DNA from 2 places in the Embleya sp. AB8 genome. Region 2 is predicted to be linked to the other one. Evidence: predicted binding sites of a transcription regulator. Region 2 holds the regulator's gene; the other holds the start of a gene.

What was found. Region 2 encodes HspR, which represses chaperone genes until heat shock. Its sites were predicted from a motif close to TTGAGNNNNNNNNNCTCAA; they were not measured.
Region 1: a site for HspR is predicted at 4,748-4,766, ahead of lon (endopeptidase La). Genes of this name have one in related genera too.

The regions. Positions count from the first base shown of each region.
Region 1 covers NZ_JBMHHY010000009.1:83,466-97,897, reverse strand. Annotated here, with positions in the region: gene hrpA (ATP-dependent RNA helicase HrpA) at 1-1,088, shown strand, start outside; gene ABIA38_RS14775 (YiaA/YiaB family inner membrane protein) at 1,121-1,411, opposite strand; gene ABIA38_RS14770 (hypothetical protein) at 1,537-2,073, opposite strand; gene lon (endopeptidase La) at 2,297-4,714, opposite strand; gene ABIA38_RS14760 (MFS transporter) at 5,277-6,515, shown strand; gene ABIA38_RS14755 (NADPH-dependent FMN reductase) at 6,672-7,283, shown strand; gene ABIA38_RS14750 (HdeD family acid-resistance protein) at 7,464-8,159, opposite strand; gene ABIA38_RS14745 (AMP-binding protein) at 8,263-10,104, opposite strand; gene ABIA38_RS14740 (acyl-CoA dehydrogenase family protein) at 10,347-11,591, shown strand; gene ABIA38_RS14735 (acyl-CoA dehydrogenase family protein) at 11,588-12,757, shown strand; gene ABIA38_RS14730 (hypothetical protein) at 12,881-13,027, opposite strand; gene ABIA38_RS14725 (hypothetical protein) at 13,141-13,677, opposite strand; gene ABIA38_RS14720 (ABC transporter ATP-binding protein) at 13,737-14,432, opposite strand, start outside.
Region 2 covers NZ_JBMHHY010000002.1:121,990-136,421, forward strand. Annotated here, with positions in the region: gene fxlM (methyltransferase, FxLD system) at 1-1,021, opposite strand, end outside; gene ABIA38_RS03505 (DUF6879 family protein) at 1,366-2,169, shown strand; gene ABIA38_RS03510 (Scr1 family TA system antitoxin-like transcriptional regulator) at 2,154-3,044, opposite strand; gene ABIA38_RS03515 (hypothetical protein) at 3,484-3,834, opposite strand; gene ABIA38_RS03520 (cupin domain-containing protein) at 3,983-4,345, shown strand; gene ABIA38_RS03525 (hypothetical protein) at 4,438-5,376, opposite strand; gene ABIA38_RS03530 (hypothetical protein) at 5,378-6,226, opposite strand; gene ABIA38_RS03535 (hypothetical protein) at 6,294-7,280, opposite strand; gene ABIA38_RS03540 (hypothetical protein) at 7,277-8,443, opposite strand; gene dnaK (molecular chaperone DnaK) at 8,800-10,653, shown strand; gene grpE (nucleotide exchange factor GrpE) at 10,650-11,243, shown strand; gene dnaJ (molecular chaperone DnaJ) at 11,365-12,540, shown strand; gene ABIA38_RS03560 (heat shock protein transcriptional repressor HspR) at 12,542-13,030, shown strand; gene ABIA38_RS03565 (TIGR03767 family metallophosphoesterase) at 13,152-14,432, shown strand, end outside.

The DNA.
Region 1 (14,432 bases), on a different contig from region 2:
TGGACGCGCTGGAGCGCGAGCTGAGTCGGATGGCCGGGATGCCGGTCAAGCGCGAGACGTGGGACCTGGCGAAGGTGCCCGAGCATCTGCGGATGACCTTCCGGATCCTGGACGACGACCGGCGCACACTGGCCGAGGGCAAGGATCTGGAGGCGCTCAAGCTGCGGCTGCGCGAGCGGATGCGGGCGGCGGTGTCCGAGGCGGCGAGCACGCTGGACATCGAACGCACCGGGCTGACCGGCTGGAGCATCGGCGAACTGCCGCGCGTGGTCGAGCAGCGGCGCGGGCCGCTGGTGGTCAAGGCGTATCCGGCGCTGGTGGACGAGGGCACGTCGGTGGCGGTCCGGCTGTTCGACAGCGAGGCCGAACAACTGCGCGCGATGCGGCTCGGGACGCGGCGCCTGGTGCTGCTCAACGTGCAGTCCCCGGTCAAGCAGATCCAGGGTCGGCTGCCCAACATGGCCAAGCTGACGCTCAGTCACAACCCGCACGGGGGCATCGATCCGCTCTTCGAGGACATCCTCGCCTGCGCGACGGACATGCTGATCCGGGACGCGGGCGGCCCGGTGTGGGACGAGCCGGGCTTCGCCCGGCTGCGCGACCGGGTCAAGGCGGGGCTGCCCCGGCTGACCGAGGACACCGTGGTCAAGGTCGAGCGGATCCTGGGCGCGTCGCACAACGTGGCCGGCCGGCTGAAGACCACCCGGAGCCCGGCGCTGGCCCCGGCCCTCGCCGATCTGAAGGCGCAGTACACGGGGTTGGTACACAAGGGCTTCGTGGCCGACGCGGGCTGGCGCCGACTGCCGGACGTGCACCGCTACCTCCAGGCGATGGAGCGTCGCCTGCAACGCCTGGAGGCGGACCCGGTCCGAGACCGGGAGCGAATGTTGAAGGTCCACCAACTCCAGGCCGCCTACCGCGACCTGCTGGACCGTCAGCCCAAGGGCGCAGCGATCCCGGCCGAGGTCGCGGCGGTGCGCTGGCAGTTGGAGGAACTGCGGGTGAGCTACTTCGCCCAATCACTGGGCACCCCGCAGCCGGTGTCCGACAAACGAATCCTGAAAACGATCGAGGACTTGGCGCAGTAGCCCGGCGCCGAGTCCCGGATCCCGGATCCCGATCAAACCAGATCGTTCTTGAACAGGTCGTGGTCGGTCAGCAACTTCTCCAGGCGAGCCTGGTCGACCCGGCTGACCACGGCCTCGCTCTCCTGCCGGTCCCGCACCACCTTGGCGAGGGTGATGCTGGAGGTCACCACGTAGAGCACGCCGAGCCCGAGAAAGGCCCGGATCCACCGGTCCACCGGCAGATAGACGATCCCGATCAAAACCGCGGTCAGGGACACGCCGAAGGACAGCGCGGCCTGGACGAAGAACCCTTGAGTGTTGTTGGTGCGCAGTGGCGATGTCATGGCAACAGTCTTGCGCCGGCGGGGTGTTGCGCACATGAGTACGTGTACTCAGCCGGGAGCGGCCCCCGGCGGATGCCGGGGGCCGCGCGGATCTCACCGATGGCCGAGGTCACGGCCGGTCGGGGTCAGGCGGCTCGCCAACGGGCCCGGGGGTCACCTGCCTTCTCCGAGCAGACCATCGGCGTGCCCTTGACCGTGGTGCCATGGGCGCCGAGCGGCGTGCAGAACGCGCCGGGATGGACCGAACCGGCCTGCCCGGGGTCGGGCTTGGCGGGCGGATCCTGCTTCGGCGGGTCCTGCTTCGGTGGGTCCTGCTTCGGCGGGTCCTGACGGGGCGGGTCCTGCTTCGGCGGATCCTGCTTGGCTGGTTCCTGGGCCGCCGGCGGCTCGGGCTTCGGCGGCTCGGGCTTCGGCGGCTCGACGGTCGGCGGTGCCGAAGTCGGCGGCGCGGACGACGCGGGCGTGGTCGTCGGCGGCGTGCCGGTCGACGGAGCCGCAGGCAACGTGTCGACCGCGCCGGCTGCGGGGCGACTGGGCGTCGGGCCCGCCGACCCCTTGTCGTCGCCCGTACAACCGGACATCGCCAACAAAGCCAGCAGCGCGGCCACCCCCGCCGCCCGCCGGCCCGCTCCGCGCCATGAGCGCGCGGCTTGTGCCTTCACTTGTGCATTCTTCGGAAACCCGGGCACGACCCGAGAGGCAATGCCTCTCCGGCCCGGTCCCCCACCTGTTCCATAGGACATGCGCGCATGATGACAGGACGCAACCAAACAATCCGATCATGTGATCGAATCGAGATTCGTCGCCAACCGTCTTGTCCGCTCCTGGCCGAAAATGCTGCGCGAGCCGCCCGTCAGGGCGACTCGCGCAGCAGGTGACGGATCGTCAGGCGGCCACGGCGTGGGGGGCGTTGGCCGGTTCCAGGGCCAGTTCCAGGACCTCGCGGACGTCGGCCACCGCGTGCACGGTGAGGCGCGCGAGGATTTCCTTGGGGACGTCATCCAGGTCGGCTTCGTTGCGCTTGGGGATCAGGATCGTGGTGACCCCGGCCCGCTCGGCGGCGAGCAGCTTCTGCTTGACGCCGCCGATCGGGAGCACTCGGCCGGTCAGCGAGACCTCGCCGGTCATCGCCACGTCCGAGCGGACCGGCCGCCCGGTGAGCAGCGACACCAGCGCCGTGGTCATCGTGACACCGGCGCTCGGGCCGTCCTTGGGGACCGCGCCGGCGGGCACGTGGATGTGCACGCCGCGGTCCTTGAGGTCACCCACCGGCACCTCCAGCTCCGCCCCGCGCGAGCGCAGGTAGGACAGCGCGATCTGCGCCGACTCCTTCATCACGTCGCCGAGTTGGCCGGTCAGGGTCAGTCCCGTACCACCCGTCTCGGCGTCGGCGAGCGACGCCTCGATGTAGAGCACGTCGCCACCCGCGCCGGTGACCGCGAGCCCGGTGGCCACGCCCGGCACCGCCGTGCGCTGTTCGGCCTTGCTCAGCAGCGACTCCGGGGTGTGCCGGGGCCGGCCGAGGTAGTCGCGCAGGTCGCCCGCGTCGACCACGATCGGCAGCGGGTGTGCGTCCGCGTCCAGCGCCTGTCCGGCCGCGACCTTGCGCAACACCCGGGCGATCGAGCGCTCCAGGGTCCGCACCCCCGCCTCGCGGGTGTACTCGCCCGCCAGCAGCCGCAGCGCCTCCTCGGTGAAGGAGACCTCACTCTCGTCCAGGCCCGCCTTGTCGAGCTGACGCTTGATCAGGTGATCCCGGGCGATGACCACTTTCTCGTCCTCGGTGTAGCCGTCGAGCCGGACCAGTTCCATCCGGTCGAGCAGCGGCTCGGGGATGGTCTCCAGGACGTTGGCCGTGGCCAGGAACACCACGTCGGACAGGTCGAGTTCGACCTCGAGGTAGTGGTCGCGGAAGGTGTGGTTCTGGGCCGGGTCGAGCACCTCCAGGAGGGCCGCCGTCGGGTCGCCGCGGTAGTCCGAGCCGACCTTGTCGATCTCGTCGAGCAGGACGACGGGATTCATGCTGCCCGCCTCCTTGATCGCCCGCACGATCCGACCCGGCAGCGCGCCGACGTAGGTGCGCCGGTGACCGCGGATCTCCGCCTCGTCCCGCACCCCGCCGAGCGCGACCCGGACGAACGAACGGCCCATCGCGCGCGCCACCGACTCGCCGAGCGAGGTCTTGCCCACACCGGGCGGGCCGACCAGGGCGAGTACCGCGCCGGAGCGCCGACCGCCGACCACGCCCAGACCGCGCTCCTCACGGCGCTTGCGGACCGCCAGGTATTCGACGATGCGCTCCTTGACGTCGACCAGACCGGAGTGGTCCGCGTCCAGGATCGCGCGTGCCTCGGCGATGTCGTACGCGTCCTCGCTGCGCTCGTTCCACGGCATTTCCAGGACGGTGTCCAGCCAGGTACGGATCCAGCCGCCCTCGGGCGACGCGTCGGAGGCGTGCTCCAGCTTGTCGACCTCCTTGAGCGCCGCCGCCAGCACCTTCTCCGGCAGGTTCGCCGCCTCGACCCGGGCCCGGTAGTCCTCCTCCTCGCTGTCCGGGGTGCCGTTGAGCTCGTTGAGCTCCTTGCGCACCGCGGCCAGCTGCTGCTTGAGCAGGAATTCGCGCTGCTGCTTGTCCATGCCCTCCTGGACGTCCTTGCGGATCGTCTCCGCGACATCCAGCTCGGCCAGGTGGTCGCGGGTCCAGCCGACCACCTTGGTCAGCCGTTCGCGTACATCCACGGTCTGCAGCACGTCTATCTTCTGCTGCAGCGTCAGGTAGGGGGCGTAGCCGGAGTTGTCCGCCAGGTCGCTGGGGTCCTCCAGGGCCTGTACGTGGTCCACCACCTGCCAGGCGCCGCGCTTGCCGAGCACGGTGGTGACCAGGGCCTTGTACTCCCGGGCCAGTTCGTGGATCTGCTCGTCCGCCTCGACGTCCGGCACCCGGGTCGCCTCGACCCACAGCGCGGCGCCGGGCCCGGTGGTACCGGTGCCGATCCGCACCCGGCCCTCACCGCGCACCACCACGACCGACTCACCCCCGGGCAGCCGACCGACCTGCTCGATCACCCCGAGCGTGCCGACCGCCGGGTATTGCCCGTCGTCACGCGGAACAAGCAGCACCCGCGCCTTGCTCTCACTACGGATACCGGGTCCTCCGGACCGCCCCGCGGCGGCCCGGGCGGCATCCACCGCGGCACGGGTCTCCGCGTCGTCGAGTTCGAGCGGGACCACCATGCCGGGGAGGACGACCACGTCGTCCAGCGGAAGAACCGGCAGGGTCAGCGTCCCGATGGTCTCGCTCATGTCATACCCCTCAAGTAGCCACGGTCGAAAAACTTGCGCTGTATCGACTCAAGAAACAAGAGCCCCTCTTTGTTCCCCGCCCCTCCCCGATCCGTGTTCGCCCTGGGCGAAGCCGCGAGGAGGCCGACGGAGAGGAAGCCACCCCGGGCGCGGGCGCGGGGTGCGAAGCCACCCCGGGCGGGGCGGAGGGCGCGAAGCCACCCGGGGCAGGGGCGCGGGGCGCGAAGCCACCCGGGGCAGGGGCGCGGGGTGCGAAGCCACCCGGGGCGGGGGCGGGAGGGGCAGAGCCGCTGGGAGGCCGACAGAGGCGGAGCCGCCGCCCGGGGCGGAAGGGGCGGAGCCGCCCGGAAGCGGACGGGGCGAAGCCACCCGGAAGCGGGCGGGGTGGAGTCGCCCGAGGCAGGGGGCGGGAGGGATGGAGTCGGCGGCGGGTGGAGGGGCGAAGGGTGAAGTCGACCTGAACGTTGACGGCGGGATACCGCCAGACCGGGTCCCGGGTGGGCGGTTGTACTGGGGACGCCCCGTTGGTCGGGGGCTCACCCACACCGCCGAAAGGGACGTCATGTCCGTTATCACCGGAGCCGACGCGTGCGCGGCCGGATCGTCGTCGATCGAGGAGCAGCGGCGGGAGGGGCGGGCTCGGGAGTACTGGCCGGCGGTCGGGTGTCTGTTCCTGGGGATCTTCGCGATCGTGACCACCGAGATCCTGCCGATCGGGTTGCTCACCCCGATCGGGAACACGTTCGCGGTCTCGGACGGGACCGCCGGGTGGTTGATGACCGTGCCGGGGGTCCTGGCGGCGGTCTGCGCGCCGGTGGTGACGGTGTCCACCGGGCGGCTCGACCGGCGGACCATGCTGGTCGCGTTGATCGTGTTGCTGGCGGTGGCGAACTTCCTGGCGGCGATCGCGCCGGCGTTCTGGGTGGTGTTGGTGGCCCGGTCCCTGGTCGGCGTCGTCATCGGCGGGTTCTGGTCGATCGGGGCCGGCCTGGCGCCGCGCCTGGTCCGCCCGGCGGCGGTGGGTACGGCGACCGCGGTGATCTTCGCCGCCGTACCGGCCGGTTCCGTCCTCGGCCTGCCGGCCGGTACACAGTTGGGCGAACACATCGGCTGGCGCGCCTCGTTCGTGGTCATGGGCGTACTCGCGCTGGCCGTGTCGGCTGCCCTGCTCGTACTGCTCCCGCCGCTGCCCGCGCACCGGGTGACCCGCGCCGAGGTGTTGCGTGCGCTGCTGCGCGGCGCCGGGACCCGGATCGGCCTGGTCGCGACCTGTCTGATCGTGATCGCGCACTTCGGGGCGTACACCTACGTGACGCCGTTCCTGGAGCAGGTCACCCACGTCGACCGCGGCCTGATCGGGATCTACCTGCTGACCTTCGGGGTGGCCGGCATCGTCGGGAACTTCGTCGCGGGGGTGACGATGGCCCGGCACCTGCGCGCGACCTTCGTCACCTGCGCCGGGCTGATCGCCGCCGCCACCCTGCTGTTCCCGCTCCTGGCCCGCCGGGACGCGGGCGCGATCGGGCTGCTCGTGGTCTGGGGGCTGGCCTACGGTGCGGTTCCGGCCTGCTCGCAGACCTGGTTCGCGCGCTGCGCCCCGCAGGCCCGGGAGGCCGCGACGGTGGTGTTCACCTCCTCGTTCCAGCTCGCCCTGGCCACCGGCGCGCTCCTCGGCGGCGGCGCCGTCGACGCCACGTCCCCCGCCGGCGTGATGGTGTGCGCGGGCGCGGTGGCGCTCGCCATGGTCGCCGCCGTCTCCGTCCTCGGCGGTCCGCGCGACGACGCGGCGCAGGCGTGGTAACCCGGAGCGCGCGGCAAGGCCCGGCCGGCCGCCGGGAGCCGGCCCCGAGCGTGGGCTTGACCTCAAGTTGACTTGAACTTCTACGGTCTTCACCAGTCGCCCGGAGGAACCCCTCCCCGCGCCGACCGAAGACTCGTCACCTGCTTGGGGAATCTCATGGGCACGCACACCGACAACACCACCGCCGCCACCGCCACTTCGTACCGCCTCGCCGTGATCGTCGGCAGCACCCGCGAGGGCCGGTTCGCCCCGGTCGTATCGAACTGGTTCGCCGCCAAGGCCGAGGAGCACGGCGACTTCGAGGTGGACGTCATCGACCTGGCGCACGACCGGCTGCCCGACGTCTGGGCACCTAGGGGCAGCGAGCCGGCCGCCGTGGTCGGCGCCGTCGGCGCCCGGCTCGCCGCCGCCGACGCGTTCGTGGTGATCACGCCCGAGTACAACCACAGCTTCCCGGCCGGGCTGAAGAACATGATCGACCTGTTCCGCGGCGAATGGCAGGGCAAGCCGGTCGGCTTCGTCTCCTACGGCGGCATCTCCGGCGGCCTGCGCGCGGTCGAACAACTGCGCCTGGTCTTCGCCGAGCAGCACATGGTCACCACCCGCGACGGCCTGGCGTTCCCGATGGCCTGGGAGAGGTTCGACACCGACGGCCGGCCGACCGATGTCGCGGGCACCGACGCCGCCGCCGCGGTGATGCTCGATCAGTTGGCGTGGTGGACGGAGGCGACCCGGTCGATGCGCAGCCGCCGGCCGTACGGCGGTTGATGGCCGGCCTGCGGCCGATGCGTCCTCACGCGCCGGACGGGCTACTTGGCCTCAAACGCCGGCCGGGCTGATTTGTCCTCAAGCGCCGGACAGGCCGAGTGGCCTCAAACGCCGGCCGGGCTATAAATAGCCCGGCCGGCGTTGGGTGTTGCGTCCGCCGTATGGCATTGCGTCCGCCTTCTATACGTCCTCGTCGCGCTTCGTCACGGCGTCCGGGCCCTTGAGGGTGCCTTCTCGGGTCGGGGCCTGGTCGGCTTGCCATTCGCCGACGGCATCCGCCTCTCGGACCATGTCGACGATTCGGCGGCCGGTCAGGCCCAGGCTGACCAGGCTCAGGCCGTCGAAGAGCAGGGCCAGGGAGATGAACGTGCCGATCGCGTAGCGGCTGCTGCTGGGCCATTCGGCCAGTACCAGCAGGCCCAGGACCAGGTCGACCACGCCCACCCCGATGGTCCAGATCATCCGGGCGGACATGCTCGCGACGCCGCCCACGATGCGGAACATGCCCGCGCCGAGCAGGAGCAGTGCGACGAACAGGGTCAGCGCCTGGGCCGCCACCTCGGGGCGGCGCAACAAGACGATGCCCGCCGCGATGTTGAGCGCGGAGACCGCGACCACGAGCCAGAACGCGTTCTCCTTGCGGGCCTGGATGGCCTGCACGAAGCCGACCACACCGCCGATCAGCAACAACCAGCCGAAGAGCACCATCGTGGTGAGCGTGGCCAGGCCCGCGTAGAGCAGGCCGACGATCCCGCCGAGCACCAACACCGTGCCGAGCACGACCAACAGGCCGAAGCCGAATCCCTTGCCATTGCGCCGATGCCGGCCCCCGCCGGATTCGGCGATCGATCCCGTCACGCCCTTCGTGCTGTCCATGGGTGCCGCTCCTCGGATATGGCCACGCCCGCTGAACCGCGTGCGTGTTGACGCCTTCCCGCTGGAAAGCGGACATATCCGCAGGATCGACTATCCGCGCCGATCAGCGCCCCGGGGCCGGTGGCAACGACGGGGGCAGCGCGGACCGCACCGGGGACAGCGCCGGCGCCAGGGCCGGCCGGGTCGCGGCCATGGGTGCCGGCATCGGGGTGGGCACCGCAACGGCCCGGACCACCGGGCCGGGGCGGTCCGCCAGGCCCAGGAAGTGCCGGCGCAGTCGATACTTCTCCACCCGCCCGTTGGGCGTGCGCGGCATCCGGGTCACGATCCGTACGTACGCCGGCCGCATGTACGCGGGCAACGACTGCGCGCACCACGCGCGTAGCTCGTCGGGGTCGAGCCGGCGGCCGGGCTCCGGCTCGGCGTACAGCACCACCTCGTCCTCGTCCTCACGGTCCGCGGGCACCCCGAACACCGCGCCGTACGCGATGTCCGGATGCTGGTTGACCAGGTCCTCGATGTGGTACGCGGACACGTTCTCGCCGCGGATCCGGATCCGGTCCACGACCCGGTCGACGAAGTGCAGCAGCCCGTCGTCCTCGTCGAAGACCGCAGCGTCCCCGGTGTGGAACCACAGGTTGCGGGTGGCCTCGGCGATGCTCAGCGGGTCGTCCAGGTACTCCTGGACCAGCAGGCCGGGCAGGTGCGGGCGAATCGCCAGGTGGCCGACCACCCCGCGCGGCACCGGCCGGTCGTGCTCGTCCAGGATCGCCACCCGCGCGAACGGCAGCGGCCCGCCCAGGCAGCCCTTGCGCACGATCGAGGCGCGGGCCAGGACCGGTACGCCCAGCCGCTCGCACACCTGCTTGACCTGCGCCGGTCCCAGGCCGCGGCGCAGCGGCGCGGGGGTGCCCTCGCTCGGGTCGGTGCCCACCAGTACGGCGGCGATCGGCAGGCCGGTCTCGACCTGGCCGTAGCCGGCCACCACGGTGTCGATCCCGTACCGGCGCGCGAAGGTGTGGTGGGTCGGCGGCAGCGGCTGCATCAAGACCTTGGTCAGCGGGTTGTCGCGCTCGCCGCGCCGCTCGGGCGCACCCGAAAGCCAGCCGACCATGGTCTCGGTCAGGACCGCGCTGGTCGCCCCGGCCACCGCCACCCGGCGCCAGAAGTCGACCGGATGGAACCGGTCCCACAGCGACACCCCGGCGCCCGCCCAGGCCGCCCGGGCCAGCCCGGCGAAGGCGCCCTGGACCGAGTGCGGCGGCAGGTCCACGTGCACCACGTCCTCGGGCGTGGTGAGTCGGCGCAGCAGCAGTGTGTACGAGGCCAGCCAACGATGCGGCAGCACGGCCGCCTTGGGCCGGCCGGTCACCCCGGCGGTGTGCACGATCATCCCGGCGTCGTTCGGGTCGATCACCACCATCGGCGGCACCGCGCGGGCCAGGAACTCGGCGTAGGCGATCTCGGGGTAGCCGTGCGGCGGACGCGGCCCCACCGCGTCGTGCACGGTCAGTTTGGGCAGCCGGTTCAGATACGGTCGGACCGCCTCCAACGCCTGCACCAGCGCACGTTCGGTGACCACCAGTACCGGCTGGGTGGCCTCCAGTTGCTCGACGAGCAGGTTGCCGATCGTGTCCGGGTCCAGTGGGCAGTAGATCCCGCCGGCCTTCCAGATGCCGAACATCCACAGCGCGGCGGCGTAGGAGCTGCGACAGCGCACCACCACCCGGTCGCCGCGCCGGATGCCGGCCCGGGAAAGGTTGCCGGCGATGGTGTCGGTGGCCCGTTTGGCCTCGGCGTAGCTGAGGTCCAGGCCGTGTTCGCCGTAGTGGATGAAGACCCGCGTCGGGGTGCGCACCGACCAGGCGTCCAGTGCCTCGATGACCGACTCCCCGTCCGCGCCGAGTTCGGCGGCGAGGCCCGCCTCGATGTCATCGGCGGTCATGGCTGCTACGACACCCCCTGCGACGCGCGGAAACCGGGAAGGTCCGGCTGGAGTCCGTGCGTGTACGCGCCCACACGGGGAGACGAACATATCGTCTGGGCGCACCGGTTGGGGGCGCGGGCGCGGGCTTCCTACCGGTGAGTTCAGCGCCTAGCATCCAGGTGGTCCGGTTGTCGACGGTGTGTCGTGCGTCGATGGACAGGGCGTCATGACGAAGGACGGAGGCACCTGTGGTGCGAGAGCTGGACGGCGGGCGCGATCCCGACCGGGAAGCCGGTGGCGGGACGGGCGATCACGGGCTCGACGCGGCGGGGCTGCGGCGAAGAGTGGCCGATCTGGTGGCCGCGCACGATCCGACCACGATGTCCTCGACCGAGTTCCTCGGCCGGCGTTTCGACGCGGGCCTGGCGTGGGTGCACTTCCCCCCAGGCTGCGGCGGACTGGGTGCCTCGCGGGCGCTGCAGCAGGTGGTGGAGGCCGAGTTGCTGGCCGCGGGCGCGAAGGCGGCCAGTGGCTACCGCAATCCGATCGGTCTGGGGATGGGCGCGCCCACCGTGGTCGCGCACGCCGATCCCGAACTGCGGGCCCGGTTGTTGCGGCCGTTGTGGACCGGCGAGGAGATCTGGTGCCAGCTGTTCAGCGAGCCCGGCGCCGGCTCCGACCTGGCGGGCCTGGCCACCCGGGCGGTGCGCGAGGAGGGCGGCCAGTGGATCGTCAACGGCCAGAAGGTGTGGACCTCGCTCGCACACAAGGCGCGCTGGGCGATGTTGCTCACCCGTACCGATCCGGATCTGCCCAAGCATCAGGGGCTGACCTACTTCTTCCTGGACATGACCTCCCCCGGCGTGGAGGTGCGTCCGCTGCGCCAGGCCACCGGACAGGCCGAGTTCAACGAGGTGTTCCTGACCGATGTGCGCGTGCCCGACGCACACCGGGCGGGCGAGGTGGGCCAGGGCTGGAGCGTGTCCAACACGACGCTGATGAACGAGCGGGTGGCCATCGGCGGCGCCGCGACCGCGCGTGAGGCGGACGCGATCGGCGCGCTGGCCCGGATGTGGCGGGATCGGCCCGAGTTGCGCACCCCCGGGCTGCACGAGCGGGTGTTGCGGGCCTGGGTGGAGTGCGAGGTGGCGCGGTTGGCCAACGAGCGGATCCGGCAGCAGTTGGCGGCCGGGACACCCGGCCCGGAGGGGTCGGCGGCCAAGATCGCCTACGCCCGGCTGAACCAGGACGTGACCCGGTTGTGGCTGGAGTTGGCCGGCGAGGAGGGCCTGGGCTACGACGAGTGGTCGATGCGGCGCAGCGAGCTGGGCCAGGCCGCGTTCGGTACGCGGGTACCGGGCTACTACTACCTGCGGGCCAAGGGCAATTCGATCGAGGGCGGCACCTCCGAGGTGTTGCGCAACGTGATCGCGGACCGGGTGTTGAACCTGCCGCGCGAGCCGCGTACCGATACCAAGGTGCCGTGGAAGGAGATGCCGCGGTGACCGGGTCCGGGGTTCTCGAAGAAGGCGCTCCCTCGCTGCTTTACGGCGAGGTCGAGGAGGAACTGCGGGCCACGCTGCGCGAGTTGTTGCGGGATCGGTGCGCGTGGCACGACGTGTTGGCGCGGATCGACACCGATCAGGCCTACGACGAGGGCCTGTGGAAGGCGGTGGCGGTCGAACTGGGCCTGGCCGGGCTGCTGGTGCCGGCGGAGTTCGGTGGGGCCGGCGCGGGCGCGCGGGAAGTGGCGGTGGCGTTGGAGGAGTTGGGCCGGGCGGTGGCGCCGGTGCCGTTCCTGGCCAGCGCGGTGCTGGCCACCTCGGCCCTGGTGGCGGCGCCGGCCGGCGCGGCGCGCGACCGGGCACTGCGGGCGTTGGGCGAGGGGACGCGGACCGGGACGCTGGCGGTGACCGCGACGAGTTGGCCGGGCGCGGGCTTTCCGCTGTCGGTGACCGGCGCGGCGGATCCGGGCGACCCCGACGGGCTGCTGCTGACCGGCGCGGTGACCGGGGTGTTGGCCGCGGATCGGGCCGAGTTGCTGGTGGTGCCGGTGGTGGTGGCGGGCGAGCCGCACCTGGCGCTGGTGGCGGGGGACGCGGCGGGCCTGTCCCGGCAGGCGGTCACCTCGCTGGACGCGACGCGCCCGGTGGGGCAGTTGACGCTGGATCAGGTACCCGGGCGGGTGCTGGCCGGGCCGGCGCACGCGGAGCACGCGCTGACGCACGCGGTGCGCTACGGCGCGGCGTTGCTGGCGTCCGAGCAACTGGGCGTCGCCGAGCAGGCGTTGGCCGAGACGGTGGCGTATCTGAAGGTCCGGCACCAGTTCGGCCGGCCGATCGGCTCCTTCCAGGCGCTGCGCCATCGCGCCGCCGACCTGTGGTCGGACCTGGCCGCCGCGCGGGCCGCGGCACGCTACGCGGCGGCGTGTCTGGCGGAGGATTCGCCGGACGCGGCGGTGGCCACGGCGTTGGCGCAGGCGTACTGCGGCGAGGTCGCGGTACGCACCACGGAGGAGTGTGTACAGATGCACGGCGGGATCGGCTTCACGTGGGAGCATCCGGCGCACCTGTACCTGAAGCGGGCGATGGCCTGCGCGCTGCTCCTGGGCACCGCGGATCGGCACCGGGCCACGCTGGGCACGCTGGTGGACCTGCCGCCGGCGATCTGAGCGGGCCGCGAACACACCTGTGGCCGGCCCCGATCGGGGCCGGCCACACACCCGTTGCCGCGCGGTCCAGCTGCGCAACAGCGGTCTAGTGCCGCGCCCGGCAACGTTCACCCCGGCGCGGCACTAGCTGCGCAACATCAGGATGATCATCACGACCGCGACCGCCATCAGCGCGACCCACACCGCCGCGATCAGCCGCAGGCGGTGGCCGGCCCGGGGCGCGGGGGTGTCGGTCGGGCCGGGGTCCGCCGGTTGCCGGTTGTCGCTCATGTCCTGGTTGCCCTCCACGGGTGCGGCGCGCGGCGTCCGTCCCGTTCAGGATGACACCGCGCGCCGCCCGTTGAGGAGCCCCCGCCCCCGAATGTCCGGGCGCTTCGGGCGACTCAGTGTCCCGCCGCGGCGGGCAGCACCGCCGTGGCGTCGACGCCCGCGCCCACCGGGCCCGGCTGCGGGATTTGCTGGGCGGCGATCAGCCGGGCCAGCCAGAACCGCATGAACGTGGACAGCGAGTAGCGGATGAAGAGGGCGAAGCCCAGCAGGGAGACCGGGATCGCGGACAGGCCCAGGGTGATCGCGTCGTTCTGGGTCAGGATCAGCGTCGTGGTGTGCGACATGACGTAGGCGCCGATGCCCATGCCGATCCCGAGCACCATCAGCCCCACGCCCAGCCACATCAGCTGGGTGTCGAGCATCGACTTGGGCGCGCGCAGTTTGAGCGCGCCGACGTCGGCGGTGAACTGCCGGGTCCGGTCCTGGGCAACCGGCGGGATCGCCGCGTGGCGCGGGGCGAACGCCGGTGGTGGTCCGGCCGTCGGCGCCCCCGGCGGTGGCGGTGGGGCCGACGGATGCGTCGGCAACTGGCCGGCGGGGCCCGCGGGTGGTGCCGGGTGCCCGTCGGCGTTCACGCTGTTCATACTCATCTAAGTGGTCACCTCGTGGGTCGCCGTGAGGTTGATGCGTACCCGAGTGCCATATCGGATCAGCCGCCCAGGTACGCGCTGTGCAGGTCGCCGGCGATCTCGTCCGGGGTGCCGACCTGAAGGATCCGGCCACCGCTCATGACCGCGGCGAGGTCGGCGACGGCCAGGGCCGTGCGCGCGAACTGCTCGACCAGGAGCACGGTGACACCGGTCTCGGCGATCTTGCCGACCACGTCGTACAACTGGTCGACGACGAGGGGCGCGAGGCCCATCGACAATTCGTCGAGCAGGATGACGGCCGGGTTGGTGGCGATCGCCCGGGCGACGGCCAGCATCTGCTGTTCGCCGCCCGACATCGTGCCCGCGGCCTGGCTCCGGCGCTCCTTGAGGCGGGGGAAGATCGGGAAGACCTTCTCCTCGATCTCCTTGCGGGAGACTCCTCGATAGGTCGCCATCCACAGGTTCTCGGACACGGTGAGATTGGGGAAGACCCCTCGGCCCTCGGGGATGCTGCACAGGCCGATCCGGGCCAGGTCCACCGGCGCCGCGCCGGTGACACACCGGCCGGCGAGGTAGATGTCGCCGCCGGTGGGCTCGTGCAGCCCGGTGATCACCTTGAGCATCGTGGTCTTGCCGGCGCCGTTGGGGCCGAGCACGGCCATCACCTTGCCGGTGGGCACCGCGAGGTCCACCTTGTGCAGCACCTCGACCTGCTCGTACGCGGCGCTGATCCCGCGCAGTTCGAGCAGCGGCGC
Region 2 (14,432 bases):
GGGCGACGTCGGGAGCGGTGCGGGTGACGATGTAGGCGAGGTTGCCGCCGTCGACGACGGCCATCGCGGAGGTGCGCATGCCCGGCAGGGTCACCTTGCCGGGCCGCTCGGGATCGATGGACAGCCAACAGAACCCGGGTTGGGTCGTGGCCAGCCACATCTGGACGGTGTCGAGGAGCTCCTGGGTGCCGATCACGGCGCCGCTCCACACCTCGACCGGGTCCGTGTCCACAGCGGTCTGCAACGCTTCGGGTCGCAGCGGGTCGTACTCGTCGTCGAACCGCAGACGCACACCGCCGCCGTCCAGGACCACGAGTCGGGCCTGGTGCCCGCCCTCACCCCGCATCGGCACGAAGCCGAACAGCTTCGACGCGACGCTCGTCAGACCACCGGAGACCTCGGGATCCTTGGTGAACACGATCGTGCGGGAGAGGCCGAGCATCCGCAGCGGCACGACCAACAGTCCGTCGTCGGCGAGTTGTCCGACCCATGCGGGCGGGATGTCCCAACTGCCCACCGTCACCAGGATCCGGTCGTACGGCGCCCCGTCGGGCACCCCGGTCGCTGCGTCCGCGAGCACGACCCGCACCCGTGCGGCGTAACCGTTGTCCGCCAACAGACGCTCGGCCCGATCGGTGACCCAGGGGTCGATGTCGACCGTCGTCACCCGACCATTGGAACCCACCAGTTCCGCGAGCAGGGCCGCGTTGTAGCCGCCCGAGCCGATCTCCAACACGTTCATGCCCGATTCGATGCGGGCCCGGGCGAGCATGAAGGACTGGACGTGCATGTCGGACACGGAACTGACCGCGTTGTCGTCCTCGTCGCGCTTGGTCACCACGGCCGTGTAGGGGTCCCAGGCGGCCTGGGGGTCCGCCTCGGGAATGAACCGATGCCGTGGCACCGCGCGAAACGCCGCCTCCACCTGCGGCGAGGTGATGGTCCCGGCGGAGCGCAACTCCGCGATGGCGGCATCGCGCAAGGCGTCGACATCCATGTGCTCGGCGGTCGTACCGGTCACTGAGAGTCCTTGTCGTCGGCGTATCGGGGAGGGATGTGCGCGCGTCGCCATCGCCCGTCCCATGGCGAACCCTCCGACGGGCCAGGCTTATTGGCCGCCTCGGGGATCCCCGGACTCGGGGGCACGACGTCAGTGGTGTGACTCCGAAAACGGCCCGTCGCCGATGCCGCGGTCGGTACCGTTGTCGGACGTCACGGAGACAGGACTACGCCCCCCGCCGCCAAGCGGTCCAGAAAGTTCACACGGATTCACACTCGTGCGAGCAGCCCCAGCCCGGAACGAGAGCGCGCGGCTCCGTGTCCACCTCCGTACAGCGAGACCTGCCTTCGGTTGAGGAGCGTGCGATGAGCCACGAACCCGGACCCGAACACCCGTCCGACACCGATCAACCCCCGCCGGCCGCACCGATCTTCGTCGGCAGCGACGACAAATCACCCGCCAACAAGTGCCCCGCCGTCCTGGTGATCCCCGGCACCGGCGACCTGCTCCAGGTCGGCCGCAGGGTCACCGATCCCGGCGCGCTCGCCGCGATCGCCGAGCACACCGCGATCGCGGACGACGAGGTCGCGATCTGGACCCCGGCGAACCTGCGCCCCGCGCTCCTCGAAGCCCTCACCGGCCCCGAGGACACCGACCGACATGGCCCCGGCGAACCACCCTTCGAAGACCTCTTGGCCGCCACCACCCGATCCGTCGTGCACTTGGAGGCCCGAGACACCTACGACACCGACGACCCCGCGTTCCACAAATGGCAACAGGACGGCGACACCTCCTACGAGTGGGACGCCTGGATCGACCTGGTCGGGGCCGCCGTCGAGCGCGGGGTACGGTTCCGGCGGCTGCGGATCGTCTCGGAACCGGTCAGCGACTACATCCGGTGGGAACACGCCATCAGCCACGGCAACATCAAGGCCGGCGAGGAACTGCGGTGGCTGCCCCGCCACTTGGCATTCGAGCTGCCCCACCCCGTCGCGGACTTCTTCATGTGGGACCAGCGACTCGTCGCCTACAACTTCACCGACGGGCGCGGCATCGACACCGGCCGCATGGAGTACGTCGCCGATCCCCGGCGCGTCCTGCCCGTGGTCGGCATGTTCGAGATGTTGTGGGAACGCGGCATCCCCCACGCGGACTACACCCCGACCTGACCCCCTGCCAGACGATCCAGCGCGCCACGAACCAGCGCGACCGCGGCCGTGCCGGTCACCGCCAACGACCACAACCGGTCCCACAAATCCGTGTACAGGGCAACCTCCTCCGGCCGGGTCACCGACAGATATCCCGACACCAACTCGACCGTCACCAGGTGCTCGTCGGTGATGTCGAACGCCTCCTCCGGGTGCACACCACGCCGATCGGCCCCGGCCGGAATGATCCCCAGGAATACGTTCGGCCGCCGCCGCAGCTCCAACAGGTGCAACAGCTGCCGCCGATGCAACTCCCGTGCGTACGGCCGATATGACAGGACCGGTTCCTCCAGCAGGAAGTACCAGCACGCGTCCGCCCGCGCCAACAGCCGCTGACGGTCCATCCGCTCCGCCACGGCCGCCTCGACCTCGAACTCCGGCGCGGTACTCACGATCCGCTGTTCGACAAGCACCCCGGTCAACGCCGCCCTGGTGTACTCCCGCGTCTGCAGCATCCCCGGCATCACCTTGGGCTGATACGAACGCGCCAGACGAAGCTCCTCGTACAAGCGACGGATCGACTTCTGCGCCGCCGCCAGCCCTCCCTCGTTCAACTGCCCGTACGAAACCCACATCCCCGCCACCGCGGCCTGCTCGGCAAGCAACTCCCGGCGCAATGTGTCGTCGGCCCCACACGCCGAACACCACAACTCCACATGGCGCGCCGTGATCGTCCGCCGCCCCTTCTCGATCATCGACACCGGCGAGGCCGTCCGCCACCCGACCCGCTCCGCAAACGCCCGACCGGAAAGACCACTTCCCTCCCGCAGCACCCGCAGCCGACCACCCAACAGCTCACGAGCCGCCCGGGCCGACGACGACGGAGAAGACGCCATGATCCGCCATCATGCCGCCAACGCCCGGCTCAGGTCGGCGCGCCCCTTGGCGCTACTTCACGTCCCTGCCCTACGTCACCCACGGCCAACGATTCACCGGCGGCCGGGGACACGATGGAACGCACGAAGACGCGGGCGGTTCGTCGCGCACCTTCGGGACGAGGCCGGCCCCGGCGGCAAGAACCAGATCGCGCCCCCGAAGTGACCACCTACCGCAAGGGTGACTGCGTAGAGCCGTCCGCGTGCTCAGACGGCGTGAACGCGTACGACCGTGATCAGGACAACGTCGGTCGACACGAAGTACTCGGCGAACACGCTGCCGCAGGTAACGACGCGCCTGTCCTTTTGGTACGTCTGCGACGAGCCGCACCCGTAGGGGTTTTGGCATACCCGGGCCATGCCGCTGTCCAGGTCGCGGCGCTGTGAACGTGTGAGTTGGCTACGTGCCTTCTCGCATTCGGGCGAGTAGTTCAGCCTGTACGACACTCGGATCCTCCCCCATGACGACGCGGTCGCCCGCCTCTCGGGTCAGTGCCTCTACGCGGTTGTGCTCGCGCCGGGTTGCCTCGTCGATTTCGGGTCGGGTGCTCGTTGCCCACCGGAGCATGAGCAGGGCCACATCCCGCGCCGGCGTATCTTCGATCGTCTTGGTGAACTCGTCGCGCCGATCCTCCGGCAGCGCGTCGCGAATACCCGCGATCGTGGCCGGGGTCTCGATCCACTCGCCATCGACGAAGCTGCGGAACATCCGCCCGTCCGGTTCCGGTCCGTCCTCGTATTGCTCGTCCATGGACTTCCCATCGTTTGCGTCACGGCTCGACTACAGTCAGTGTGCAGTCGAAGGGGCGGGGATGTGACGTGGCGCATTCCTTGGCGCTACTTCACGGGCGGGCGGGGGCACCGACGATTTGCCGGCGGCCTGGGACAGGATGGGGTGCATGCCGAACTTCATTCAGAAGCCCACGGTCGTCGAGGCCGCAGGCAACATCCCCAAGACCATTCGTGAGTACGTGGGCCGGGTCAACACCGGTGACCAGGCGCTCAGCATCGCGCACATGAGCAGCCCCGGTGGCTGGGAAGAGCCGGGCCAGCGGCCCGAGTTCGACGAGTACACGGTGGTCCTGCGCGGCGTGCTCACCGTGGAGTTCGAGGGTGGCGTCCAGGAGGTCGCGGCCGGCCAGGGCATCCACACGGCTGCCGGTGAATGGGTGCGCTACAGCACGAGGGGCACCGAGGGCGCCGACTACATCGCGGTCTGCCTCCCGGGCTTCGCCCCGGACACGGTCCACCGGGACGAGTAGGGCCGACCCCGGGCCCGGCGGGTGGCGGTCACCGCGACCCGCCGGGCACACCGGGCACCCTCGGGCACCCCGGGCACACCAGGCACCCCGGGTCAGATCTTCGCGGCGATGCCCGGTACGACCTTCGGCAGCGCGGTCGGGATCCAGTCGCTCGCCTTGACGAACTTGCCTGAGGCATCGACTCCGCTGCCGCCGCCACCGGACTTGGAGAACTGCAGGTAGTACCCGCCCTTGCGCATGTACATGGCGTTGCCCTTGTAGAGCGCGGCGTCCATGCCGAGCGTCGTCGTGTAGTCCTTGAACTGCATGAACTCCGGGGCCTTCTGGCCGCCGGACAGCTCACTCGCGTAGTGGCTCTGCGCCTCCGCCGGGTCGCCGGCGAACCAGATCTGCATTTGGAACTTGAGCGGGCTCAACTGGTCCTTGAGCGCTCCGTCCTCCACCGTGTACTCGCACTGTGTGCTGCGGATCGGCGGGTTCTCCCGGAGCCACTTGCCCGAGTTCGCGATCGTGCCGTACTTCTCGATCTTCCCGGCCTTGGGCACCGCGAGCCTGATCTGTTCGTCCGTGACCAGGTCGCAGGCGTCCGGCCAGGTCTTCGGGTCGGTCGTGGCCGCGAACCGGCCGCCGCTCTTGGGCGCGGGCGGTGCCGCCGGGCGCGACTCGGCGACCGATGCCGCCGCGCTCGGGGCCGGCGCGACCGCGTTCGGGTCGAAGCTCTCCAGCTTGCGGACGCTCTCGGTGGGCAGCGGCTTTTCCGACTCGTTCTTGCGGCCGTCCGTGCCGTTGATCATCAGCGCCGCGATCACCGTCGTCGCCGTGCCGCCCGCCACCACGGCAATCCAACTGATCACCTGCTTGCGGCGGTTGCGACGCGGCGGCGTGGGTGGCGGGTACGGCTGCGGGTAGCCGGGCGGGCCGTAGCCCGGTGGCGGACCGTACTGCCCGGGCGGGGGTTGCTGACCGTAGCCGCCGGGCGGCGGGTAGCCGGGATACTGGCCGGGCGGCGGGCTGTTGTACTGGCCGCTCATCTCAGTCGTCCGTCATCTTGATGTTGAGGACGCGCACCAGGGCCGGTCCGACCTTCTTGGTCCAGGCTTCGGGCGCCTCGGGGCCGCCCGCCGAGTCCTTGGTCGACGCGGTGACGTCCAAGACCACGTAGTAGCCCGTCGAGTCCGGCTTGGCGCCGCCCTGCTTGAACAGGTTCAGCTTGCCCTGCTGGCGGAACGCGCTCGGTACGAAGAGCTTGTTGGAGAGGTCCTCGAACCCTGCGTACGGGGCCGCGTCCGCCTTGGCCTTCTCGTACGCGTCCTTGACCGGTCCGGCGTCGCCGATCGCCTTGATGGTCATGGTGAGCTTGGCCGGCACGGCGGGGTCCGCGAGGTTGGGCAGCTTGAGCTTGACCGTGCACTCGAAGTTCCGGGGGGTCTTCGCGCCCTTCTTGCCTTCGCGCGAGCCGATGATGCTCGAGTCCGGAATCGCGTTCTGGATCTCCTGGTCGGAGAGCATCGTGCACGCGTCCGGCCACGTCCCGGTGTCGCCCGTGGCGCGGAACTTGGCGCCGTCGGTGAAGGCCACGCCCGGCGGCGGGGTGTAGCCGTCGGGGAACGCGACCCCGTTCTCCGCCACCGGCTGGTCGCCCTTGTCGTTCTGCTTGTTGATCGCGTCGACGATGTACGAACCGCCGACCGTGGCCACCACGCCGCCGATCACCACGCCGATCCAACCGAGGATGGGCTTGAGCCGGTTCCGGCGCGGCGGTTCGTACGGCGGCATCGGACCGCCGGGGTACTGCTGCTGGTACATCCCGGGGTGACCGTACGGCTGTTGCCCGGGCGGGCCGCCGTACTGGTTTCCCCTTGGGTTCCCGATTCGTACCATCCCCGTGCTCCTTCTGCTGCCTGTTCCGACGCTCTGTTCCAGTGCGGGTCCGGTGCCGGACCGCGGGTTACATCCGTGCCACGAGGTAGCCGATCAGCGTCGGCCCGTACTGCTTGACCGCGTCGTCGGACGGCAGCCGTGCCCCGCCGGGACCGGTCAGTCCGGCGGACATGTACAGCTCTACGTAGTAGGGACCCTTGTAGAAGTAGAGGTACGCGTCGTCGCGGAACGCCTCGTCGGTGCCCAGCTTCGTACCCAGCTCCTCGAACGTGCCGAACGGCTTGCGGGACCGGCTCTTCCTGGCGTCGCCGTAGTGGCCCTTCGCGATCGGCGGGGTGCTCACCTCGTGGAGCGTGAGCTCGATCCTGGCGTACGTCGGATACTTCGGATTGTTCGGGTCCGGCACATCGAGGGTGAACTCGCACTGGTTGTCGGCCGCGCCCGGGAAGTCGTAGGTGGCCGACACCGTCGTGTCCGACTTCCTGGACTTGACCGTGGCGCCCTTGAGCACCTTGCCGATTTGCGCGTCCGACACCATGTCGCACGCCTTCGGCCAGGTCTTCCCGTCGTTGGTCGCGTTGAATTTTGACCCGGCGTCGGCGGGCGGCGCTGCGGGGAAAACCATCGGGCGATCAAGCGGCGCCGCGCTCTGCCCCGCCGAGCCGCCCGGACCGCTCCCGCCACCGCCGGAGGCACCCGGCACGCCGGGGCCGGCGCCGGTCGGACCCGGCTTGGCGGTGTCCGAGCCGTCGTGCTTCTTGTTCAGCAGCAGGTAACCGCCGACGCCGCCCGCGATCAGGACCGCGACGACCACGACCCACAACACGAGCCGGTTGCCCCGGCGCGGCGGGGGCGGCGGGCCGTACGGGTGGCCGGGCGGGCCGTAGTAGGGGCCGGGCGGCGGGTAGCCGGGCTGCTGCGGCGGATACCCCTGTTGTTGCGGATACCCCTGCTGCGGCGCGAACCCCGGCTGCTGCTGCGGATGTTGCCCGGGTTGGCCGTAGCCGCCGCCGTACTGCCCGGGCCCGCCTTGCTGCGGCCAACCCCCGCTCACAACTTCTGCCCTACGATCGCGGCCAGGGTCGGGCCGTACTGGCGCGCCGCGGTGCCGCTCTTGAGCGGGTTGCCCTGCGAGTCCTCGAGCTGGGCATTCAGGCTGATCCACACCCGGAAGCCGTTCTTGGACATCTCCACCATGGTGCTGCTCCGGAACGCCCCGTCCACGCCGATCTTGTCGGCCGGGATGTCGTCGTACTGGTCCGGATACGGCTTCGAGGAGGTCTCGCTGCTGGTCTTCTCCTTGGCGAAGGAGACCTTCTCGTCGGCGAGCGGCTTGTAGCCGTACGAGGTGATGGTGAGCAGGACCGGGTAGTTCGAGGACTGCAGGTTCGGCAGGTCGAGCGTGATGTGGCACTCATTGTCTTTGACGTTGTTGCCGAACATGTTCGAGATCCGGCCCATGACGCTCTTGCGCTCGCGGATCGTCGCCTCGGGGATGGCCGTCTTGACCTCTTCGTCGGTGATCAGGTCACACGCCGTGGGCCAGGACTTCGGATCGACCGAGATGCCGCTGAACTTCTGCCCGGTGATCGGCGGCAGCGCGGCCGGCAGCTTCAGCTGATTGCTGATGTCGACCTTCTTCGGCCCGGCCGCCGCGGTGTTGCTCGGCGCGGCGCTCTTGCCGGTGACGACCGCCGCAGGTTTGCTCGCGTCCGCGACCGGGTCCTTCTTGTCCGTCGGGTCGCTGAAGCCGAGTACCACGACCAGCGCGGAGGCGACGACGGCGCCGGTGCCGGCGGCGATCCAGCTGCCGATCACCTTGCGGCTGCGGGCGCCGCGCGGCGGCCGGCCGTTCGGGCCCAGCGGGACCGGGTTCTGCGCGTACTGGTGGTAGTGGCCGTAGTCGCTGTACTGCGGGTACGGGTAGCCGCCGGTCTCCTGGAAGCCGCCCTGCTGCGGATAGCCACCCTGTTGTGGATAGCCGCCCTGCTGCGGATAGCCACCGGGTTGGGGGTAGCCACCAGGCTGGGGATAGCCGCCGGGCTGCGGGTAACCGTCCGGCTGTGGGTAACCACCCGACGGCGGACCCGGCTGTCCCGGCGGGCCCGGCTCTCCCTGCGGACCCGGCTGTCCCTGCGGGCCCGGTTGTCCCGGCGGCCCCGGCGGCGGGCCGGGCGGCATCGGCGGCATCGGCGGACGGCCCTGGTCGTCGCTCATCGGGAGGTCCCCCTCGGATCTCGGATTTCGCCCGGCGGTCGCCTGGCAGACATCGGCGTTCGCGTGGCAGGAATGGCATGCGTCAGGCGCGCAGACATGCTGCCATGCGCCTGGAGGGGCCGCAGAGGTCGAGGGAGTCTTTTGTGGCGACATTCACCTGAATAAGTCCCCGGCGGAGCACAACGTTTCGGTCAAGCCAAGCGTCCCTCGCGCGGATCGACGTCCCCGAACCCGCCCCTCACAGCCGATCAGGCACTAAAGTTGAGTCGGGAATACTCAAGCGATTTGACCGGTTGCACCCGACGGCTCATCCTTGAGCGACAACCACTCAACTCTTTCCGTGGAGGAAGCGAATCATGGCACGTGCGGTCGGTATCGACCTCGGTACGACGAACTCCGTCGTCAGCGTTCTGGAAGGCGGCGAGTCGACCGTCATCACCAACGCGGAGGGGTCGCGGACCACACCGTCCGTGGTTGCCTTCGCGAAGAACGGTGAGGTTCTGGTCGGCGAGGTGGCCAAGCGTCAGGCCGTCACCAACGTCGACCGGACCATCCGGTCCGTCAAGCGCCACATGGGGACCACGTGGTCCGTGGCGATCGACGACAAGAAGTACACCGCGCAGGAGATCAGCTCCCGCATCCTGATGAAGCTCAAGCGCGACGCCGAGGCCTACCTGGGCGAGAAGGTCACCGACGCGGTCATCACCGTGCCGGCCTACTTCAACGACGCCGAGCGCCAGGCCACCAAGGAGGCCGGCGAGATCGCCGGTCTGAACGTGCTGCGCATCGTCAACGAGCCCACCGCGGCCGCGCTGGCGTACGGCCTGGACAAGGCCGACGAGCAGACCATCCTCGTCTTCGACCTCGGCGGCGGCACCTTCGACGTGTCGCTCCTGGAGATCGGCGACGGCGTCGTGGAGGTCAAGGCCACCAACGGCGACAACCACCTCGGTGGCGACGACTGGGACCAGCGGGTCATGGACCACCTGGTCAAGCAGTTCCAGAACGCGCACGGCGTGGACCTGTCCAAGGACAAGATGGCCCTCCAGCGCCTGCGCGAGGCGGCGGAGAAGGCCAAGATCGAGCTGTCCTCCTCGATGGAGACCTCGATCAACCTGCCCTACATCACGGCGTCGGCCGAGGGCCCGCTGCACCTGGACGAGAAGCTCACCCGCGCCCAGTTCCAGCAGCTCACCCAGGACCTGCTCGACCGCACCAAGGTGCCCTTCCAGAAGGTCATCGAGGACGCGGGCATCCCGCTCTCGGCGATCGACCACATCGTCCTGGTCGGCGGCTCGACCCGGATGCCGGCCGTGGCCGACGTGGTCCGCGAGCTGACCGGTGGCAAGGAGCCCAACAAGGGCGTCAACCCGGACGAGGTCGTCGCCGTCGGCGCCGCTCTTCAGGCCGGTGTGCTCAAGGGTGAGGTCAAGGACGTCCTGCTCCTGGACGTGACGCCGCTGTCTCTCGGTATCGAGACCAAGGGCGGCATCATGACCAAGCTGATCGAGCGCAACACCACGATCCCGACCAAGCGTTCGGAGATCTTCACCACGGCCGAGGACAACCAGCCGTCGGTGCAGATCCAGGTGTTCCAGGGTGAGCGCGAGATCGCCGCGTACAACAAGAAGCTCGGCATGTTCGAGCTGACCGGTCTGCCGCCGGCCCCGCGCGGGCTGCCGCAGATCGAGGTCACCTTCGACATCGACGCGAACGGCATCGTGCACGTGTCCGCGAAGGACCTGGGCACGGGCAAGGAGCAGTCGATGACCATCACCGGCGGCTCGGGCCTGCCGAAGGACGACATCGACCGGATGATGCGCGAGGCGGAGGCGCACGCGGAGGAGGACCACCAGCGTCGCGAGGCCGCGGAGACCCGCAACCAGGCCGAGCAACTGGTGTACACCACCGAGAAGTTCATCAAGGACAACAGCGACAAGGTGCCGGCCGACGTCAAGACCGAGGTCGAGACGTCGCTGACCGAACTCAAGGACGCGCTCAAGGGCGAGGACCTGGCCGCGATCCGCGACGCCGCGGAGAAGGTCAGCACCACCAGCCAGAAGCTGGGCGCCGCGATGTACGCGAACACCCAGCCGGGCGCCGAGGGCGCGGCCGGTGCCGCCGGCGGCGCGGCCGGGCACACCGCCGAGGACGACGTCGTGGACGCCGAGATCGTCGACGAGGACCACCGTAAGGGTGGTGCTGCGTGACCGAAGCGAACGGCTCGAACCACGGCGCCGTCCCGGGCGACGCCCAGGACCCGGAGTCGAAGCCGGAAACCGGGGCGGCCGCTGCGGCGGCGGCCCCGGCCCCCGGGGCGGCCGAGGCGGCCGAGCTGCGCAACCAGCTCGGCGAGCGCACCGCCGACCTCCAGCGGCTCCAGGCCGAATACGCGAACTACCGCAAGCGGGTCGAGCGCGACCGCAACGTGGCGGGCGAACTGGCCGCCATCAAGGTGCTGAACGAACTGCTCCCGGTGCTCGACGACATCGGTCGGGCCCGGGACCACGGCGAACTGTCGGGTGGCTTCAAGTCGGTCGCCGAGTCGCTCGAGTCGATCGTGGCCAAGATGGGGCTGCAGAGCTTCGGCGCCAAGGGCGACCCGTTCGACCCGACGGTGCACGAGGCGCTGCTGCACTCGTACGCGACCGATGTCACCGAACCCACGTGTGTGGAGATCCTCCAGCCCGGCTATCAGGTCGGCGAGCGGATCATCCGTCCCGCGCGGGTGGCGGTCGCCGAGCCCACAGCGGACGCCGAGGGCGGTCCGGAGGAGCCGGGCGAAGCGGCCGGCAGCTGAACCGTCACCGGGAACCAGACGACGAGAAGCGGAGAGGAGGGACGCCGATGCGCGGGTGGAGTGAATCCGGAAACGGGCGCTCGGACGACGAGGGCACCCCGACCCGATCGGCGAGGGGCGCATGAGTACGAAGGACTACCTGGAGAAGGACTACTACAAGGTGCTCGGCGTCCCCAAGGACGCCGGCACCGCCGAGATCAAGAAGGCGTACCGCAAGCTCGCCGTCGAGTTCCACCCGGACAAGAACAAGGGTGACACGAAGGCCGAGGAGCGCTTCAAGGAGATCTCGGAAGCCTACGACGTGCTCGCCGACGACAAACGGCGCAAGGAGTACGACGAGGCCCGGACCCTGTTCGGCAGCGGGGGCGGCTTCCGCGGCCCCGGCGGCGGCGGGCAGGGCGGCGCCGGCGGCTTCCCGTTCGACCTCGGCGACATCTTCGGCGGCCAGCAGGGCGGCGCGGGCAACACCGGCGGCCTGGGCGACATCTTCGGCGGCCTGTTCGGCGGCGGCCGACAGACCGGCCGGCAGCAGCCCAGGCGCGGCTCGGACGTGGAGTCCGAGGTCACCCTCGGCTTCGCGGACGCGGTCGACGGCGCCACCGTGCCGATCCGGCTGACCAGTTCCGAGCCGTGTCGGCACTGCAACGGCACCGGCGCGGCGGCGGGCACCACGCCGCGGATGTGTCCCACCTGCGCGGGTTCGGGCAATGTCAGCCGCCCGCAGGGCGGCTTCGGCTTCTCCGAGCCGTGCCGCGACTGCAAGGGTCGCGGGCTGCTCGTGGACGATCCGTGCATCGTGTGCAACGGCAGCGGTCGGGCCAAGAGTTCGCGCACGATGCAGGTCCGGATCCCGGCCGGGGTCCAGGACGGGCAGCGGATCCGGCTCAAGGGCAAGGGCGCGCCCGGCGAGCGCGGCGGACCGGCCGGCGACCTCTATGTCGTCGTGCACGTCAAGGCGCACTCGGTCTTCGGACGCAAGGGCGACAACCTCACCGTCACCGTCCCGGTCACCTTCCCGGAGGCCGCGCTCGGGGCGGACGTCACCGTACCCACGCTCGGCGGCATACCGGTCACGCTCAAGCTGCCGGCGGGCACGGGCAACGGCCGTACGCTGCGCGTTCGTGGGCGGGGTGCGGCGCGCAAGGACGGCACTCGGGGCGACCTCCTGGTCACCGTCGAGGTAACGGTCCCTCAACACCTGAACGACAAGGCGCGCGAGGCGCTGGAGGCGTTCCGCGAGGCGACCGGCACACACGACCCCCGAGCCGATCTGTTGGACGCGGCGAAGGGAGCATGACATGCGACCGGGCGGCTTGACCGGCGACGGCGGCATGGGCGGGCGCGGGCGCGGCTTCGAGATCGACGAGACCTCCCCGGTCTACGTGATCTCGGTGGCCGCGCAACTGTCCGGCCTGCATCCGCAGACGCTGCGACAGTACGACCGGCTCGGTCTGGTCTCGCCGGACCGCACGGCCGGTCGCGGGCGGCGCTACTCCGCCCGGGACATCGTGCAACTGCGCGAGGTGCAGCGGCTCTCCCAGGAGGCCGGGATCAATCTGGCCGGGATCAAGCGGATCCTGGAGCTGGAGAACCAGGTGCTCGCGCTGCGCATGCGGGTGGCCGAGCTGGAGCAGGCGCTGCACGAGGCGACGGACGCGGGCGCGCGCCGCGAGGCGGCCGTACACGCCTCCTACCGGCGCGACCTGGTCCCGGTCCGGCCGCAGGTGGGCACCGCGCTGGTGGTCTGGAAGCCGCGGCGCGGGCGTTCGGACCGATCGACCGACTGACGGTTCGTCAGGACGGGTGCGGGGGCGTGGCTTCGGCCGCGCCCCCGCTTCGTGTGCGCCTACCGCAACCGGTGCGTACCGTTCCTTGATGCCGCTCAATACGCGTCAGTAGGGTCGCCGCATGAAGCCGAATCGTCGGGACGTCCTGAAGTACTCGGCCGCGAGCGCGGCACTGCTCGGAGCGGCGGCGTGCTCCGACGACGGCAAGGACAAGGGCAAGGCGGACAAGACGCCGAGCGACGCGCCCAAGTCGGGCGCGCCGACCGGCGGCGCCCCGGCGGGCGCGGCCGGCACCACCCTCGAACGCACGCTCGTGCTCGGCCCACCCGGCGCGGGCGGCTATCGCAAGATCGTCGCCGGTCCCGGTGAGCCGCACGTGCTGCGCACCGAGCTGGCCCCCGAGGCCGCGGCCGGCGACAAGGCCAAGCGGCAGGCCCTGGTCGCCTTCACCCAGCTGACCGACATCCACATCCAGGACTCCCAGTCCACCGCGCGGGTGGACTTCCTGGACCGGCACAGCGACCCGGACCAGCCGTTCGCCAAGGTGCTGCCCTTCCAGTCGGCGTATCGCCCGCAGGAGGTGCTGACCGCGCAGATAGCCGAGGCGATGGTGCAGTCGTTGAACCGGATCGGCAAGGGTCCGGCCCTCGGCGCGCCGCTCGCCTTCACCGTCTGCACCGGCGACAACACGGACAACATCCAGTTCAACGAGCTGCGTTGGTACATCGACGTGCTCGACGGCGGCAAGAAGGTCACCCCGGACTCGGGCGACCGGAACCGGTACGAGGGCCCGATGGATGCGGTCGCCTACCACGAGCGCTACTGGCATCCGGACGGCACTCCGCCCGGGAAGCCGGACGACCTGCCACGCTCGAAGTTCGGCTATCCCACGGTCCCCGGCCTGCTGGACGCATGCCGCCGGCCGTTCGACGCGACCGGCCTGAAGACCCCCTGGTACACCGCGTACGGCAACCACGACGGTCTGGTCCAGGGCAATCTGCCGGTGAGCGAGCTGCTGAGCAAGGTCGCGGTCGGCGACGAGAAGGTGCTCGACATAGCGCCGGGGCAGACCGTCGTCGCGCTCGCGCTGAGCCTGCAGAGCGGCAAGCCGGACGCGCTGGCCGCGCTGCTCGCGGGCCCCAAGCGCAAGGTCACCGCCGACCCGGATCGCCGGCTGGTCGACCGCGCGGAGACGATCCGGGAACACTTCAACACCACGGGCCTGCCCAGGGGGCACGGCTTCACCCAGCAGAACCTGGACACGGCGACCGCGTACTACACGTTCGACCAGGGGCCGGTGCGCTGTCTGGTGCTGGACACGGTCAACTCCTATGGCCTGGACTCGGGTTGCCTGGACCCGACCCAGTTCGGGTGGCTTCAGGACCAGTTGGTCAAGGGCAGT